3 regions of the Bacillus sp. FSL W7-1360 genome follow, and region 3 is predicted to be linked to each of the others. Evidence: a T-box and tRNA genes for the amino acid it is inferred to sense, from the RefSeq annotation. Region 3 holds a T-box; the other regions hold tRNA genes.
The links. A T-box is a leader RNA that pairs with one kind of tRNA and senses whether it is charged. The one in region 3 lies ahead of leuS (leucine--tRNA ligase), so its partner is inferred to be a tRNA-Leu.

Region 1: it has a tRNA-Leu gene. The T-box ahead of leuS (leucine--tRNA ligase) is inferred to sense a tRNA for this amino acid. The anticodon was not compared.
Region 2: it has a tRNA-Leu gene. The T-box ahead of leuS (leucine--tRNA ligase) is inferred to sense a tRNA for this amino acid. The anticodon was not compared.

Annotation. Positions count from the first base shown of each region.
Region 1 is NZ_CP151950.1:2,802,388-2,808,369, reverse strand. It holds gene NSQ26_RS14490 (ABC transporter permease) at 1-140, opposite strand, end outside; gene NSQ26_RS14485 (ABC transporter ATP-binding protein) at 140-1,030, opposite strand; gene NSQ26_RS14480 (winged helix-turn-helix domain-containing protein) at 1,027-1,353, opposite strand; gene NSQ26_RS14475 (hypothetical protein) at 1,346-1,948, opposite strand; gene NSQ26_RS14470 (hypothetical protein) at 2,080-2,238, opposite strand; gene NSQ26_RS14465 (hypothetical protein) at 2,250-2,840, opposite strand; tRNA gene NSQ26_RS14460 (tRNA-Leu) at 2,903-2,987, opposite strand; tRNA gene NSQ26_RS14455 (tRNA-Leu) at 3,004-3,089, opposite strand; tRNA gene NSQ26_RS14450 (tRNA-Asp) at 3,115-3,191, opposite strand; tRNA gene NSQ26_RS14445 (tRNA-Val) at 3,203-3,275, opposite strand; tRNA gene NSQ26_RS14440 (tRNA-Glu) at 3,329-3,400, opposite strand; tRNA gene NSQ26_RS14435 (tRNA-Ser) at 3,407-3,497, opposite strand; tRNA gene NSQ26_RS14430 (tRNA-Asn) at 3,501-3,575, opposite strand; gene NSQ26_RS14425 (SprT family protein) at 3,700-4,137, opposite strand; gene cmpA (cortex morphogenetic protein CmpA) at 4,221-4,361, shown strand; gene NSQ26_RS14415 (Tex family protein) at 4,358-5,982, opposite strand, start outside.
Region 2 is NZ_CP151950.1:2,058,066-2,064,047, reverse strand. It holds rRNA gene NSQ26_RS10660 (16S ribosomal RNA) at 1-329, shown strand, start outside; rRNA gene NSQ26_RS10655 (23S ribosomal RNA) at 708-3,643, shown strand; rRNA gene rrf (5S ribosomal RNA) at 3,704-3,819, shown strand; tRNA gene NSQ26_RS10645 (tRNA-Val) at 3,827-3,899, shown strand; tRNA gene NSQ26_RS10640 (tRNA-Thr) at 3,908-3,983, shown strand; tRNA gene NSQ26_RS10635 (tRNA-Lys) at 4,018-4,093, shown strand; tRNA gene NSQ26_RS10630 (tRNA-Leu) at 4,099-4,181, shown strand; tRNA gene NSQ26_RS10625 (tRNA-Gly) at 4,189-4,260, shown strand; tRNA gene NSQ26_RS10620 (tRNA-Leu) at 4,285-4,373, shown strand; tRNA gene NSQ26_RS10615 (tRNA-Arg) at 4,387-4,463, shown strand; tRNA gene NSQ26_RS10610 (tRNA-Pro) at 4,474-4,550, shown strand; tRNA gene NSQ26_RS10605 (tRNA-Ala) at 4,559-4,634, shown strand; rRNA gene NSQ26_RS10600 (16S ribosomal RNA) at 4,808-5,982, shown strand, end outside.
Region 3 is NZ_CP151950.1:297,551-303,532, forward strand. It holds gene NSQ26_RS01495 (MDR family MFS transporter) at 1-1,166, shown strand, start outside; gene NSQ26_RS01500 (L-lactate dehydrogenase) at 1,367-2,329, shown strand; T-box leader at 2,395-2,611, shown strand; gene leuS (leucine--tRNA ligase) at 2,660-5,074, shown strand; gene NSQ26_RS01510 (GrpB family protein) at 5,312-5,845, opposite strand.

The DNA of each region.
Region 1 (5,982 bases), 310 kb from region 3:
GCGAGCGCTTCTTTTGGTTCATCCCCCAAAAAGATATTCATAAACAAAACAATCATCACAATCGGTAAAACGAGTGTAAAAAAGAAGAGCGCTTTATCCTGCAACTGTTTTTTCATCTCCACGCGCGCAAGTGCCCACATTACTCGTCACCCCCTTCACTATCTCGTAAATCGGTGCCTGTCAATGAGAAGAAAATGTCTTCCAATCGCGCTTCTACTAGCCCGAGCTGCGCCGGACTAATCTTTTCTTTTTGACAGCGTATTGTGAGCTGCTTCAATTCCTCAAGCGGCTCCTCTGCATGCACGAGCCAACCACCATCTTTTTCTTCCACCCGCTCTGCTAATTCAAACCAATCGCGTACAACACCTTCACCCTTTATAAACACCGCCGACTGCGCGTAACGTCGCAACAACGCATCAATTGAACCTTGTTCGACGATTTTGCCCCGATCAATAAACGCAACATCATCACACAACGACTCAACTTCCTCCATGTGGTGACTTGTATAAATAATCGTTGTTCCCTGCCGTTTGAGTTGCTCGACCAGCAGAAAAATATGCCTGCGCGATTGCGGATCAACACCAACGGTCGGTTCGTCCATAATGACAAACTCCGGTTCGTGTAAAAGCGCGCAACCAATGTTCAAGCGTCGTTTCATGCCCCCGGAAAACGTATTTACTTTGTCAGTGGCGCGCTCCTTTAAACCAATCGCCGCTAGCACCGCTTCAATCCTTCCTGCAAGATGAGCACCCGTAAGCCCATAAATCTTCCCAAAGAAGCGCAAATTATCGAATGCCGTTAACGTTTCCTCTAAGCTAATTTCTTGCGGAACATAACCAAGACTCCCAGGAACGATAAACTTTCCTTCATACTCTCTGATCACACCCGCTAAAATTTTCATTAATGTTGACTTCCCAGAACCATTCGGTCCAATCAGTCCATAACACACACCTGCTGGCACATGCAACTCAACTTTATTTAATGCTTGTTTTGAGCCGTAATGTTTGCTGACATCTTCCACTCGAATCACTCGTCATCCTCTCCTTCATGAAAAATTTCTCCGTATAGCACAGCTTCTAGTGTCGCAATGTATTCCCTATACGCCTCTCTCCCTTCCTCAGTGACAGAAACATACGTTTTCGGTTTTCGTCCTAAAAACGTCTTCTTCGTTATAATGTACTGCGCCTCTTCTAACTTTTGAATATGTGCACCTAGGTTACCGTCGGTCAACTTTAACTTCTTTTTCAACATCGTAAAGTCGCAATGCTCATACGTCATCACCATACTCATAATACCGAGTCGCGCTTTCGCATGGATCAAATCATTAATACTATCAAGACCATCCTTACGCATGACTTTTCCCTTTATGTCTCAGAAATAATCCAACGACAATAAAACTCCCGCCACCGATCACACCGAAAATAAGCGGCATTGCCTCAAAAAGTAATGTTGCAATAACCACCGCAAGTACAAGTAACCACATACCCATAAAGAAGATTTCACGCCCGAGCACAACAGCGAGCAACAAGTACATCATTGCCACAAGCAACACTGCGTATAAGGACAGAAGTGAGAAAGACAGCGTCAACGCGCCAAAAGCTCCTAAGAAAGCAAAAACTGCCACAATCGAAAACCACGCCGTCCACACGAATCGCATCTGTATGACAAGTAAGCGCGGAAACAACGGCCGCCGCTGCCGTTCCCATGGTGCAATAAATGATACAACCCAACCAATAATGCTTAGACCGGTCCATATCATGCCGCTGACCGGTTGGGATATAGGGAATAACGCTGGTAAAGTAAAAGCGATCAGCCAAATAACCCCCCACAGCAAGAAATACGGACTAATGTGATACCCGTACTGCCTTTTTTCAGCCGTTACTGTCCGAATATGCGCTAATTGTTCCAGCGCTTCTGCATGAGACAATACCGATTGTTCTTTGTTCATCTTCATCACTCCTCAAGTAGAGAACTCTATATCACAGAGTATATGACGTACGAATACGAAATGTCAACTTTTTTTGTTTATTTCATAAAAAACTTCGGCATGCAGAGATTGCCAAAGACAAAAGATAGACTTCATATCACCAAGAAAAAGACAACCACAAACATACCTAGCGCAAGCAGGACGACAGTCATTGAAACCACGAGCAATGCAACACTTCTTTTGATCGCACCAACAATTCCAAGTATGGCACCAATTAAAAACAGCAAAACCAACAAAGAAATCACACCCATTGTACCCCTCCTCACTCTTTCTTCATCAAAATGATTTGCTGAATACGACCATCATATACCACAAATTGTAGTACAACTCCGAGATCACGATCAACGTAGCCCACTGTCGGACCAATCTCTTCATTTATATCGAAAATATGCGCCCCGTACTGATTAATTAAATCATTTACACGATCACCGATTTTAATTCCTCTTGCTGTCTTGGCATCCGGGTGTTCAGTGACAATTGTGGTAATCTCATCATCCATCACGCCGATAAACCAGCGATCATAAGAAAATGACTCGTCGTGCTCCGCAGAAAGTAAAACTACAATAGACGGGAAGTCTTCTATCAGTCCGAGAGATTGTTGCAGCAGTCCTTTTTCGACTGATGCAATTTCCTGACCAATCCCCCAACCATTGATTGCCTCTAAAGACAAATCGGTACTCTTGACGTAGTGATACTCACGGATAGACATATACCAGAAAACGATGCTCCCAATTAATAGAGGAAAAACCACAGAAGCGGTGATTCTTATGTACCGATATTTCAACATTAAAATGATGAGCCCTGCCATACCTAAAGCAAAAACCGCTACTAGTAACGCAAGAATGGATAACACCCTCCTCTCCCACAAAAAAAGCACCCATTTTGTCATGAGTACCCTAATCTATCTTACTATAGTGCGGTTGAGAGGACTCGAACCTCCACGGGATTTAACTCCCACTAGGCCCTCAACCTAGCGCGTCTGCCATTCCGCCACAACCGCATATTGCATTTTTAATTGGTGCGGGTGAAGGGACTTGAACCCCCACGTCATAAAGACACTAGATCCTAAGTCTAGCGCGTCTGCCAATTCCGCCACACCCGCTTCGTGTGGATATTCTTTTAAATCATGGCGGTCCGGACGGGACTCGAACCCGCGACCTCCTGCGTGACAGGCAGGCATTCTAACCAACTGAACTACCGGACCATAAAAAAGAGTGGAGGATGACGGGATCGAACCGCCGACCCCCTGCTTGTAAGGCAGGTGCTCTCCCAGCTGAGCTAATCCTCCAATTTATATGTTAGTGGTAAGAAATGTGCTCTTACCAATAAATTTTTTAAAGATGACCCGTACGGGATTCGAACCCGTGTTACCGCCGTGAAAGGGCGGTGTCTTAACCGCTTGACCAACGGGCCATAAAATGGCGGAGAAGGAGGGATTTGAACCCTCGCGCCGCTCACGCGACCTACTCCCTTAGCAGGGGAGCCCCTTCAGCCACTTGGGTACTTCTCCATATGGCTCCACAGGTAGGACTCGAACCTACGACCGATCGGTTAACAGCCGATAGCTCTACCACTGAGCTACTGTGGAATATGTAGAAACGACGAACGTCTCTTTTAGCGACTCTTATAATATAGCATAGCAAAACCGAGAGTGCAACACTTTTTTTGAAGAAAATGTTGCACCTCCACTTAAAAAGTTAGTCCATTCTAACTTACAATAAATACAACTGCCCACGACATTTCCCACACACATACTTCTCCGTGTCGAAACGTCGCTTACGCTGGTATATATGACCGCATCGGCAACATTGGTATCGATGGACTGGCTGTTCAGGCTCAGTAGACAGACAAAACCGCGGGGCACCTACTTCTCGTGATAATAAGCGAAAATCTTTATCGCGGTGTTGATACCCTTTTCCTTGCAAATGCAAATGATAATGACAGAGTTCATGCTTAATAATCCCTTCCAACGTCTCTAAGCCAAACTTCTCATACTGTTTTATGTTAAACTCGATTGCATGACTTTTTAACAAGTAGCGTCCACCTGTTGTACGTAAGCGCCGGTTAAAACGGGCCTCATGTAAAAATGGGCGGCCAAACACTGTTAATGAAATGCGCTCCACCAACCGTTGCAACTCCTGATCCGTCATATTTATTCACCTCTACAAAAACAACCGCACAAAGACAAACTGCCCGACATATACTACTGCAAAACAGCAAAGGAGCGCCTCAGATGCCTAATTGGTTAAAGAAACAACTGCGAAAAGCGTTTGCTGAGAAAAATCGTCATCAATTAATTGTTCTCAATCAGTGCTGGTTTTATTATCACACAACGAATGAAGAACCACACCCCGGCGCCTGCCACTACGACTAAACATATGCCCCATCAGGCGCCTTCATTGTCAAACTCACACGCCCTTTTTGCTTGTCAACACCTTCGACCCAGACAGTCACAATGTCACCAATGGACACGACATCTAATGGATGCTTCACGAACCGATTAGTCAGCTTTGAAATATGAACAAGCCCATCTTGCTTTACACCGATATCAACAAAAGCACCGAAATCTACAACATTTCGCACCGTTCCTTGCAAGGACATCCCTTCCTCTAGATCCTCTAACGAGAGCACGTCTTGCTTCAATTGGGGTGCACTTACTTCATCACGTGGATCTCGTCCTGGACGAATGAGTGAATCAACGATATCTTGCAACGTTAACAAACCGACACCGATTTTCTCGGCTAATTCTTTTAACGACAAACTTTCTAAACGCTCTTTTAACACCGTTGTACCAATGTCCTTGGCTGTTGAACCCGTCAACGCTAACAGTGACTCAGCGTGATTGTAACTTTCGGGATGGATGGCTGTCGCATCGAGCGCATGACGTCCAGATGGAATCCGCAAAAATCCGATACATTGCTCGTATGTCTTTGCACCTAAACGAGGGACTTTTTTTAACGCTGTACGAGAAGAAAAGGAACCTCTCTCTTCACGCATACGCACAATGTTTGTCGCTTGCGTTTTATTTAAACCTGCCACATATTGCAACAACGCCACAGAAGCAGTGTTGACATTCACACCTACACGGTTGACGACTGTCTCAACGACAAATCGGAGCGAGTCATTTAACTGCTTTTGTGACACATCATGCTGATACTGACCCACACCAACCGACTTTGGGTCAATTTTCACTAACTCTGCTAGCGGATCTTGCAGACGTCGCGCGATTGAAATGGCGCTGCGTTGCTCAACTGATAAAGACGGAAATTCATCCTGCGCCAGCGGAGACGCTGAATAAACACTTGCGCCCGCTTCATTCACAATGACATAGTAAATGGCCTCATCGAGTTGTTTTAATGCGTCTGCAACAAACTGCTCCGTCTCTCTCGAAGCCGTTCCATTTCCAATCGCAATCATTTTGACGCCGTACTGCCTCACTAAACGCGTAAGCATCGCCACTGCTTCTGTTGTCTTATGGTGTGGCGCTGTTGGATAAAATACACCTACTTCCAATGACTTCCCCGTCTCATCCACGACCGCCCATTTACAACCGGTTCGAAAAGCAGGATCAATTCCAAGAACGATACGCCCTTTCATCGGCGGCTGCAATAACAATTGCTGCAAGTTTTTCGCAAACACATGGATCGCTTGTTCTTCCGCCTTTTCCGTTAACATTGTCCGAATCTCTCGTTCCAATGATGGTTCTAGTAAACGTACATAACCATCGTCAATCGCCGCTTCGACCAGTGGAATAACTGGAGAAGTACGCGCACCTATGTACATGCGCTTCATTTCTGCTAGTAACCGGTCTTTAGGAAAACGCACCCGAACGTTTAACACACCGTCCTTTTCACCCCGATTCAATGCCAATATTCGGTGCGGCACGATGTTACTTACTGCTTCATGATAATCATAATACATTGCATAAGTACCTTTTTCATCCGGCTCGCCATTTGACTTTTTCACTGCTTCGATCGTTGCTTGTCTCTGCCCGA
Region 2 (5,982 bases), 1.1 Mb from region 3:
TGACCTGGGCTACACACGTGCTACAATGGATGGTACAAAGGGAAGCGAAACCGCGAGGTGGAGCCAATCCCATAAAGCCATTCTCAGTTCGGATTGTAGGCTGCAACTCGCCTACATGAAGCCGGAATTGCTAGTAATCGCGGATCAGCATGCCGCGGTGAATACGTTCCCGGGTCTTGTACACACCGCCCGTCACACCACGAGAGTTTGTAACACCCGAAGTCGGTGAGGGAACCTTTTGGACCCAGCCGCCTAAGGTGGGACAGATGATTGGGGTGAAGTCGTAACAAGGTAGCCGTATCGGAAGGTGCGGCTGGATCACCTCCTTTCTATGGAGTCATACTCTAGTCGATACGATTGTCGTAAGACATCGTAACGCTTGCGCTATTGTTTAGTTTTGAGTGAGCAACATCACTCAAAAAATGGTTCTTTGAAAACTAAATCATGAAACAACTCAAATGAGTCATGGACGCGTGCTTCGCACGAAGAAATGACGTCTAGGATGAAAGAAAGCAAACTTTTTGCTTTAGCAAGACTGACAAAGTAGACAGTGGATGAAAATCCGCCGTTGATCTTTGAATAGTTTTTGTGAAAAAAACCGAGAAGTTCGAGGACACAAGCGTTCGAAGGAAGGAGCGTATCTTAATACGTGACTGACTGAGAAACGCGCAGTGGACGAAGAAATTCGAAGGTTATTTTTACAAAAAGGATAAGGTAGAAAGGGCGCACGGTGAATGCCTAGGCACTAGGAGCCGAAGAAGGACGCGACGAACAGCGAAATGCTTCGGGGAGCTGTAAGTAAGCAATGATCCGGAGATCTCCGAATGGGGAAACCCACCATCCGTAATGGGATGGTACCCACATCTGAACACATAGGATGTGAGGAGGCAGACCTGGGGAACTGAAACATCTAAGTACCCAGAGGAAGAGAAAGAAAAATCGATTTCCTAAGTAGCGGCGAGCGAAACGGAAAGAGCCCAAACCAAGAGGCTAGCCTCTTGGGGTTGTAGGACACGCAACATGGAGTTACAAAGAAACGGCGTAAGTGAAGCATCTGGAAAGATGCGCGGTACAAGGTAACAGCCCTGTAGCTGAAACTTCGTTTCCTCCTGCGTGGATCCTGAGTACGGCGGGACACGAGAAACCCCGTCGGAATCCGGGAGGACCATCTCCCAAGGCTAAATACTCCCTAGTGACCGATAGTGAACCAGTACCGTGAGGGAAAGGTGAAAAGCACCCCGGAAGGGGAGTGAAAGAGATCCTGAAACCGTGTGCCTACAACTAGTCAGAGCCCGTTAATGGGTGATGGCGTGCCTTTTGTAGAATGAACCGGCGAGTTACGGTGTCGTGCAAGGTTAAGCATGAAAAAGCGGAGCCGCAGCGAAAGCGAGTCTGAATAGGGCGCTATAGTACGCCGCCGTAGACCCGAAACCGTGTGATCTACCCATGTCCAGGGTGAAGGTCGGGTAACACCGACTGGAGGCCCGAACCCACGCAAGTTGAAAATTGCGGGGATGAGGTGTGGGTAGGGGTGAAATGCCAATCGAACTCGGAAATAGCTGGTTCTCCCCGAAATAGCTTTAGGGCTAGCCTCGAGTGAAGAGTATTGGAGGTAGAGCACTGATTGGACGAGGGGTCCCCACAGGATTACCGAATTCAGTCAAACTCCGAATGCCAAATACTTATGCTCGGGAGTCAGACTGCGAGTGCTAAGATCCGTAGTCAAGAGGGAAACAGCCCAGACCATCAGCTAAGGTCCCAAAGTATACGTTAAGTGGAAAAGGATGTGGCGTTGCTTAGACAACCAGGATGTTGGCTTAGAAGCAGCCATCATTGAAAGAGTGCGTAATAGCTCACTGGTCGAGTGACGCTGCGCCGAAAATGTACCGGGGCTAAACGTATCACCGAAGCTATGGCAATCCCGTAAGGGATTGGGTAGGGGAGCGTTCCAAGGACAGTGAAGGTAGACCGAGAGGACTATTGGAGTGCTTGGAAGTGAGAATGCCGGTATGAGTAGCGAAAAGAGGGGTGAGAATCCCCTCCGTCGAAAGCCCAAGGTTTCCTGAGGAAGGCTCGTCCGCTCAGGGTAAGTCGGGACCTAAGCCGAGGCCGAAAGGCGTAGGCGATGGACAACAGGTAGAAATTCCTGTACCACCTCGTATTCGTTTGAACGATGGGGGGACGCAGAAAGGTAGGGAGAGCGCGCCGCTGGCTGAGCGCGTCGAAGCAGTGAGGCTGAAACGTAGGCAAATCCGCGTTTCATAAAGGCTGAGCTGTGACCGTGAAGGACCCTAGGGTCCGAAATCCCTGATCCTCCGCTGCCAAGAAAAGCCTCTAGTGAGAAGACAGGTGCCCGTACCGCAAACCGACACAGGTAGGCGAGAAGAGAATTCTAAGACGCGCGGGATAACTCTCGTTAAGGAACTCGGCAAAATGACCCCGTAACTTCGGGAGAAGGGGTGCTCTAATAGGGTGAATAGCCCGAGAGAGCCGCAGTGAAAAGATCCAAGCGACTGTTTAGCAAAAACACAGGTCTCTGCGAAGCCGCAAGGCGAAGTATAGGGGCTGACACCTGCCCGGTGCTGGAAGGTTAAGAGGAGGGGTTATCCCTTACGGGAGAAGCTCTGAATTGAAGCCCCAGTAAACGGCGGCCGTAACTATAACGGTCCTAAGGTAGCGAAATTCCTTGTCGGGTAAGTTCCGACCCGCACGAATGGTGTAACGACTTGGATACTGTCTCAACGAGAGACCCGGTGAAATTATAGTACCTGTGAAGATGCAGGTTACCCGCGACAGGACGGAAAGACCCCATGGAGCTTTACTGTAGCTTGATAGTGAGTGTTGGTATCGTTTGTACAGGATAGGTAGGAGCCAAGGAAGCCGGAGCGCCAGCTTCGGTGGAGGCATCGGTGGGATACTACCCTGACGATACTGACATTCTAACCTCGACCCGTGATCCGGGTCAGGGACATTGTCAGGTGGGCAGTTTGACTGGGGCGGTCGCCTCCTAAACAGTAACGGAGGCGCCCAAAGGTTCCCTCAGAATGGTTGGAAATCATTCGTAGAGTGCAAAGGCATAAGGGAGCTTGACTGCGAGACCTACAAGTCGAGCAGGGACGAAAGTCGGGCTTAGTGATCCGGCGGTGCCGTATGGAAGGGCCGTCGCTCAACGGATAAAAGCTACCCTGGGGATAACAGGCTAATCTCCCCCAAGAGTCCACATCGACGGGGAGGTTTGGCACCTCGATGTCGGCTCGTCGCATCCTGGGGCTGTAGTAGGTCCCAAGGGTTGGGCTGTTCGCCCATTAAAGCGGCACGCGAGCTGGGTTCAGAACGTCGTGAGACAGTTCGGTCCCTATCCGTCGCGGGCGTAGGAAATTTGAGAGGAGCTGTCCTTAGTACGAGAGGACCGGGATGGACATACCGCTGGTGTACCAGTTGTTCCGCCAGGAGCATCGCTGGGTAGCTACGTATGGTCGGGATAAGTGCTGAAAGCATCTAAGCACGAAGCCCCCCTCAAGATGAGATTTCCCATGACGCAAGTCAGTAAGACCCCTTAGAGATGATGAGGTTGATAGGTCTGGAGTGGAAGTGTGGCGACACATGGAGCGGACAGATACTAATCGGTCGAGGTCTTATCCTAAATATTCATCCTTACATTTGAGTCCCATGGTTTAGTTTTGAGAGAATCGTTCTCTCATTATCCGGTGCTTATGGCAAAGAGGTCACACCCGTTCCCATGCCGAACACGGTCGTTAAGCTCTTTTGCGTCGATAGTAGTTGGGGGCTTCCCCCTGCGAGCGTAGATCAGTGCCGGGTGATAGTTGGAGGATTAGCTCAGCTGGGAGAGCACCTGCCTTACAAGCAGGGGGTCGGCGGTTCGATCCCGTCATCCTCCATTAATTATGCCGGTCTAGCTCAATTGGTAGAGCAACTGACTTGTAATCAGTAGGTTGGGGGTTCAAGTCCTCTGGCCGGCACCATTATATAAATTTATTTTATTTATGATAAATGTAAGAGCCATTAGCTCAGTTGGTAGAGCATCTGACTTTTAATCAGAGGGTCGAAGGTTCGAATCCTTCATGGCTCACCATGTTTGCGGGTGTGGCGGAATTGGCAGACGCGCTAGACTTAGGATCTAGTGTCTTTATGACGTGGGGGTTCAAGTCCCTTCACCCGCATTTACTTGCGGGAGTAGTTCAGTGGTAGAACACCACCTTGCCAAGGTGGGGGTCGCGAGTTCGAATCTCGTCTTCCGCTTGATAATAGTATTAGTAAGTCCTAGCCGGGGTGGTGGAATTGGCAGACACACAGGACTTAAAATCCTGCGGTAGGTGACTACCGTGCCGGTTCAAGTCCGGCCCTCGGCACCAGTAATTTCATAATGCGCCCGTAGCTCAATTGGATAGAGTGTCTGACTACGGATCAGAAGGTTAGGGGTTCGACTCCTCTCGGGCGCGCCATTTGATAAATCGGGAAGTAGCTCAGCTTGGTAGAGCACTTGGTTTGGGACCAAGGGGTCGCAGGTTCAAATCCTGTCTTCCCGACCATTAGAAATGGGGCCTTAGCTCAGCTGGGAGAGCGCCTGCTTTGCACGCAGGAGGTCAGCGGTTCGATCCCGCTAGGCTCCACCAATTCAACAAAGCTATTGACAAGGAACAAAATTAGTAGTAAACTTTTTAAGTCGCCAACAAACAGCGACACAAGCTCATTGAAAACTAAACAATAGCCAAGCGTAAAGAGAGATCAATAGATCTCAACATGTAAGCCACAAAGAAATTTGTGCAAAATGAGCAAATCAAACACTTTAATGGAGAGTTTGATCCTGGCTCAGGACGAACGCTGGCGGCGTGCCTAATACATGCAAGTCGAGCGCACAGAAGGGAGCTTGCTCCCGGAAGTGAGCGGCGGACGGGTGAGTAACACGTGGGCAACCTGCCCCCTAGCCTGGGATAACTTCGGGAAACCGAAGCTAATACCGGATCATATATGGACCTACCTAGGTCAATATTAAAAGATGGCTTTTGCTATCACTAAGGGATGGGCCCGCGGCGCATTAGCTAGTTGGTGAGGTAACAGCTCACCAAGGCGACGATGCGTAGCCGACCTGAGAGGGTGATCGGCCACACTGGGACTGAGACACGGCCCAGACTCCTACGGGAGGCAGCAGTAGGGAATCTTCCGCAATGGACGAAAGTCTGACGGAGCAACGCCGCGTGAGTGAGGAAGGCCTTCGGGTCGTAAAGCTCTGTTGTGAGGGAAGAACAAGTACCGTTTGAATAAGGCGGTACCGTGACGGTACCTCACCAGAAAGCCACGGCTAACTACGTGCCAGCAGCCGCGGTAATACGTAGGTGGCAAGCGTTGTCCGGAATTATTGGGCGTAAAGCGCGCGCAGGCGGCTTCTTAAGTCTGATGTGAAATCTTGCGGCTCAACCGCAAGCGGCCATTGGAAACTGGGAAGCTTGAGTACAGAAGAGGAGAGTGGAATTCCACGTGTAGCGGTGAAATGCGTAGATATGTGGAGGAACACCAGTGGCGAAGGCGACTCTCTGGTCTGTAACTGACGCTGAGGCGCGAAAGCGTGGGGAGCAAACAGGATTAGATACCCTGGTAGTCCACGCCGTAAACGATGAGTGCTAGGTGTTAGGGGTTTCGATGCCCTTAGTGCCGAAGTAAACACATTAAGCACTCCGCCTGGGGAGTACGACCGCAAGGTTGAAACTCAAAGGAATTGACGGGGACCCGCACAAGCAGTGGAGCATGTGGTTTAATTCGAAGCAACGCGAAGAACCTTACCAGGTCTTGACATCCTTTGACCACCCTAGAGATAGGGCTTTCCCTTCGGGGACAAAGTGACAGGTGGTGCATGGTTGTCGTCAGCTCGTGTCGTGAGATGTTGGGTTAAGTCCCGCAACGAGCGCAACCCTTGATCTTAGTTGCCAGCATTCAGTTGGGCACTCTAAGGTGACTGCCGGTGAC
Region 3 (5,982 bases):
CTGTTGTAATCAATGTAACCGGTGCGTCTTTTCTGTGGCCATTAAATGCTGTCATCATGCACGACGTATTAGGGCAATCGTTGACTGCTTCAGGATTTGTACTCATGCTCAATGCAGCTGCAGGCGTGACGGGAAATTTAATTGGCGGACGACTGTTTGATAAGGTCGGTGTTTATCCAGGATTAGTTGCAGCAATCACAATTGCCGTCATTTCTTCCATCTCACTCGCGCTTTTTTTTGAAACGTATGCATTATATGCATTATTTTTAGTCGGTATTGGCTTAGGCTCGGGTATGATGATGCCGTCTATGTACGCACTCGCAGGGAGTTTGTGGCCGGACGGAGGCCGTCGTCCATTTAATGCCGTTTATGTTGCCCAAAATGTCGGTGTCTCCCTTGGTACCGCACTGATTGCCGTCATCACATTGGTTCGTCTCACAGATGTGTTCATTGCCAATGCGCTCATGTATGTAGGCCTACTCATTTTTGTGGTCATTTTTTTCCGACCATTTAAAGCGCAGCAACAGACGACAGCAGACGCGCGACTGCAACAGGCGCGCACGTCCTTTAAAAAGCAATATCGGCTGCATGCTCTGTTACTCATTTGCGCTGCTTTTCTCATTTGCTGGATCGGTTATACGCAGTGGCAAGCAAATGTCAGTGTGCATATGCAAGTGCTTGGATTGCCGCTTCCTTATTATAGTTTGCTATGGACAATCAATGGCTTACTCATTGTATTTGCCCAACCACTTGTGAAATGGCTCATTCACAAAGGGAAGCTGTCGATGAAGGGACAAGTCACTACCGGCATCATCGTTTTTTCTATTTCTTATCTTGTGCTGACGCAGGCAAGTGCCTTTTCGATGTTCCTGTGCGCAATGCTCATTTTGACTCTCGGTGAGATGTTCGTTTGGCCAGCGGTGCCAACGATTGCGAGCCAATTAGCACCACCCGGGAAGTCGGGAATGTATCAAGGGATTGTTGGTAGTGTATCTACGGGGGGACGGATGATTGGTCCTTTATTTGGTGGCATGATTGTTGACCATTATTCTATGCATGTCTTACTCATGATCATCAGTGTGCTCCTTTTATGTGCCTTGCCGCTCGTCCGTTTTTATGATTGTCCATTGAAAAAAGAGAAAACTGAAGATGTACGACTTGTATAAGAGGCTATGGTTACACGACGATAGCCTCCAAGTGTGCATAAAACAAGCGCATTAAAGCCAAGCTTTTTAAAGAAGAAGGCTTGTTTGCTATTTTGTCATACATAAATGTATAAACATGTTGCTTTCGGAAACAAAAAGATCCATAATAGAATTATATTGTGAATTTATTCACAAACTTTTTTCTACAGGAGGGCTCACGAATGAAAGAAAAAGGAACCCGCGTGGTACTCATTGGCACAGGAGCTGTCGGAAGTAGTTATGCATTTGCAATGATGAATCAAGGTGTTGCTGAGGAATTTGTCATGATTGATATGAACCGAGATAAAGCGTTTGGCGATGTGATGGATTTAAACCACGGAAAAGCATTCGCCAATAAACCGACGAATATATGGCTAGGTGAATACGCTGATTGTAAGGATGCCGATATTGTGTGCATTTGTGCTGGTGCAAGTCAGCAGCCTGGAGAGACACGACTCGATCTTGTGGAAAAAAATATGGTCATCTTTAAAGCCATTGTGACGGAGGTCATGGCAAGTGGTTTTGATGGTATTTTCTTAGTAGCAACGAACCCGGTCGATATTTTAACACAGGCGACGCAAGCATTTAGCGGCTTACCGAAAGGGCGAGTCATTGGAAGTGGGACGACATTGGACACGGCACGCCTGCGGTATATGTTAAGTGACTACTTTGATGTTTCCGTGAAAAATGTGCATGCATATATTATTGGTGAGCATGGTGATACGGAGTTGCCGGTTTGGAGTACAGCGACAATTGGCAACGTCCCATTAGATGAGTACTTGCAACGTCATGATGCGTACTGTCAAGAGGATTTGGATAAAATTTTTCTCGATGTGCGTGATGCTGCGTATACCGTCATTAAGCATAAAGGCGCGACATATTACGGGATTGCGATGAGTCTCGCTCGTATTACAAAAGCGATCTTAGGAAACGAGGCGGCGATTTTAACTGTAAGTACGTTCTTGAATGACGAATTTGGTCAAAATGATGTTTGCATCGGTGTCCCGGCTATTGTTGCCCGGAGCGGCGTCAGAACAGTGGTCGAAATGACGCTTTCAGATGAAGAGCAAGAAAGACTCACGCATAGCGTAAACACATTAAAAGCGATTTATGAACCAGCAATGCATAAAGCGATGCAAAAATAAGGCAAAGTTTTGTTGTTTGACTTGACTTCTTGCCCCTCTTTCGCATACAATAACATCATTCATAATGGAAAACGATGATAGTGGAGTAGTAACGTGTTGCTCGGAAAAAGAGAACTGACGGTTGGTGCGAGTCAGTCAACAGCGCATGTGAACTCGCCATTTAGTATTAAAGGTGAACGAAATTGTAACCTTTAACGGCACACACCGTTATGTGTAAGAGAACAGGCAGTACGTCTGTTAATGTGGGTGGTACCGCGGGAGTCAACAACGCTCGTCCCTTTATTGGGAGGGCGTTTTTTGTGTTTTATATTAACAAAGGAGGCGAAAGACATGTCATTTTCACATCAAACAATTGAACAAAAGTGGCAACGTTATTGGGATGAGTTGCAAACATTTAAAACGAAAGAAGAAGGGGATGCCCCGGCATTTTATGTATTAGATATGTTCCCGTACCCATCTGGCTCAGGGTTGCACGTTGGGCATCCAGAAGGGTACACAGCGACAGACATTTTGGCACGTATGAAGCGAATGCAAGGATACAATGTCCTTCATCCGATGGGCTGGGATGCATTCGGTTTACCCGCTGAGCAATATGCGCTTGATACAGGCAACCATCCAGCCGACTTTACGGCAGAGAATGTGGCGACATTCAAGCGGCAAATGAAAGAACTCGGTTTTTCATACGACTGGTCACGGGAAATTAATACGACAGATCCTAGCTATTATAAGTGGACACAGTGGATTTTCATTAAGTTATATGAAAAAGGACTTGCATATATTGACGAAGTGGCTGTCAATTGGTGTCCTGCGCTCGGTACGGTTCTTGCCAACGAGGAAGTCATTGATGGCGTAAGCGAGCGTGGCGGTCATCCAGTAGAACGCCGTCCCATGAAGCAATGGGTGTTAAAAATTACGGAATATGCCGAGCGGTTACTGGCGGACTTAGATGAGCTAGATTGGCCGGAAAGCTTAAAAGAAATGCAGCGCAACTGGATTGGCAAGTCAGAAGGCGCGGAAGTCACTTTCCCTGTCGAAGATCATGCAGTGCGCGTGTTTACGACCCGAGCGGATACGTTATTTGGTGCAACGTACGTCGTGCTTGCTCCAGAGCATGCACTTGTCGACCAAATCACAACTAAAGCACAAAAAGAAGCAGTTGAGGCATACAAGAAGCAAGTAGCAACAAAAAGTGATTTAGAACGGACAGAGCTAGCAAAGGAAAAAAGCGGCGTCTTTACTGGAGCGTATGCGACAAATCCAGTGAACGGTGAGAAAATCCCGGTTTGGATTGCTGATTACGTTCTTGCTAGTTACGGCACAGGTGCAGTAATGGCTGTCCCTGCCCATGATGAGCGTGACTATGATTTTGCCCGGACATTTTCATTGCCAATTCGTGAAGTTGTGGCTGGCGGGAACATCGATGAAGCAGCTTACACGGAAGATGGCACGCATATTAATTCCGACTTTTTAAATGGCTTAACGAATGAGGCAGCGATAGCAGAGATGATCGCTTGGTTGGAAGAGAATAAAAAAGGTACACGGAAAGTGACGTATCGTTTGCGCGATTGGCTATTTAGTCGGCAACGTTATTGGGGCGAACCAATCCCGATGATTCATTGGGAAGATGGTTCGATGACGCCTGTCCCTGAAGAGCAATTGCCATTAGAGTTGCCGGAGCTCTCCGTCTTTAAGCCGTCAGGAACTGGCGAATCTCCACTAGCCAATGCGACCGATTGGTTAACAGTGACAGATCCAAAGACAGGGATGAAGGGTCGCCGAGAAACAAATACGATGCCGCAATGGGCAGGCAGCTCATGGTACTATTTGCGCTACATTGATCCACACAATGACAAGGCACTTGCTGACCCGGAGAAGCTCAAAAAATGGTTGCCAGTTGATACGTATATCGGCGGCGTAGAGCACGCGGTGTTGCACTTGTTATACGCCCGTTTCTGGCATAAAGTGTTGTACGACATCGGTGTTGTTCCGACAAAAGAACCGTTTCAAAAACTATTTAACCAAGGAATGATCCTCGGCGAAAACAACGAAAAGATGAGTAAATCAAAAGGGAACGTCGTCAATCCTGATGATATTGTGCGAAGCCACGGTGCGGACACACTTCGGTTATATGAAATGTTTATGGGACCGCTCGAAGCATCGGTGACGTGGTCGACGAACGGATTAGACGGGGCTCGGCGCTTCTTAGAACGGGTGTGGCGCCTCATTGTTCAGGAAGAAACAGGAGAACTGAGTGAGAAAGTGCAAGATGCGGAAGGCGACGCAGCGTTTACACGGACTTATCATCAAACGGTGAAAAAAGTGACCGAAGACTTTACAGCTTTGCGCTTTAACACGGGGATCTCGCAACTGATGGTGTTTGTGAATGAGGGCAATAAGCAAGCGGTATTACCAAAAACGCTTATTGAAGGATTTGTCAAGTTGCTTTCGCCTGTTGCGCCGCACCTAGCAGAAGAACTGTGGCAAAGGCTTGGTTATCGTGAGACGATTGCTTATGCGGAATGGCCAACGTATGATGAAGCACTCCTTGTTGACAATGAGGTAGAAGTGGTTGTGCAAATCAATGGTAAGGTAAAGGTGAAGTTGATGATGGCAAAAGACGTGTCACGTGAAGACATGGCGGAAATTGCGCAAGCAGATGAAAAAGTGCAAACCGCGATTGGTGATAAAACGGTGCGGAAAATCATTGCTGTACCAGGGAAGCTTGTGAATATTGTTGTTGGATAGATGGAATGAGGAAGGGGCTGTTGTATGCAGCCTCTTTTTCGAGCGTATTGTAACAAGAATATAACCGCATGTAGTTGCATCATCTTTAGCGATGCTTTGGTTTGAAAGTATGAATCGAGAAAAAATAGGAATGTCCCGAATTCTTTTCCATGGGAGCACTTGCTCTCGGTGATAAAGGGAGAGTTGACCGCTTGGATACAGAAGAAATAGAAAGAAAGGGCTGTGATGAAGATGCCTCTATTTTCCTTCGTGGGTTGCCAAAATCTCTTTTACAAAAGATTCTTTTGCGTTACTGTAATCGTTTTGGTTCGTTGCATGGCGTTCAGCAAGATGTTTTTTCAGCTGCTCATAGCGCAGGCGTGCATCCTCATGAGTACGCAAATAGTCACGGAAATATAAGTGATCTCGCCACCATTGTCCATCTTTTTCTACGATATGTAAAACCATCGTTTTTATTGCTTCTTCCACATCAGAAAATTGTGCATAAACAATTTTCCCTTGGATCTTTACTCTCTCTAAAGGATAAATATGATGTTGTTTGAGTGTTTCCTTAGGGAACCTCTGCGCCATCGTGAGAGACGGTAGTCCAATGAGCACATCGAGCATTGGTTTTGCGCAAATACTGGGAATTGCGGTTGAACCGATATGTTCAATCAAAGGATTGAAAGGTGCCAACATCTGTAGTAGTCTTTCTTTTTCCTCGTGAAACAGTGACTGCCATTTTGGATTGTATGGAGTGAGTTCAATGTGACCATTTTTAAGCCCAAGCATGTAAGTGCCTCCTAAAAATAATAGCATCAAATTATAAAACTAGTAGATACTTAACATATCACATTTAATTGTAAATGTGATGGTTGTGTTGGACGATAATATGAAATCAAAGAGCGCATGCTACTTTCTGCTGTGTT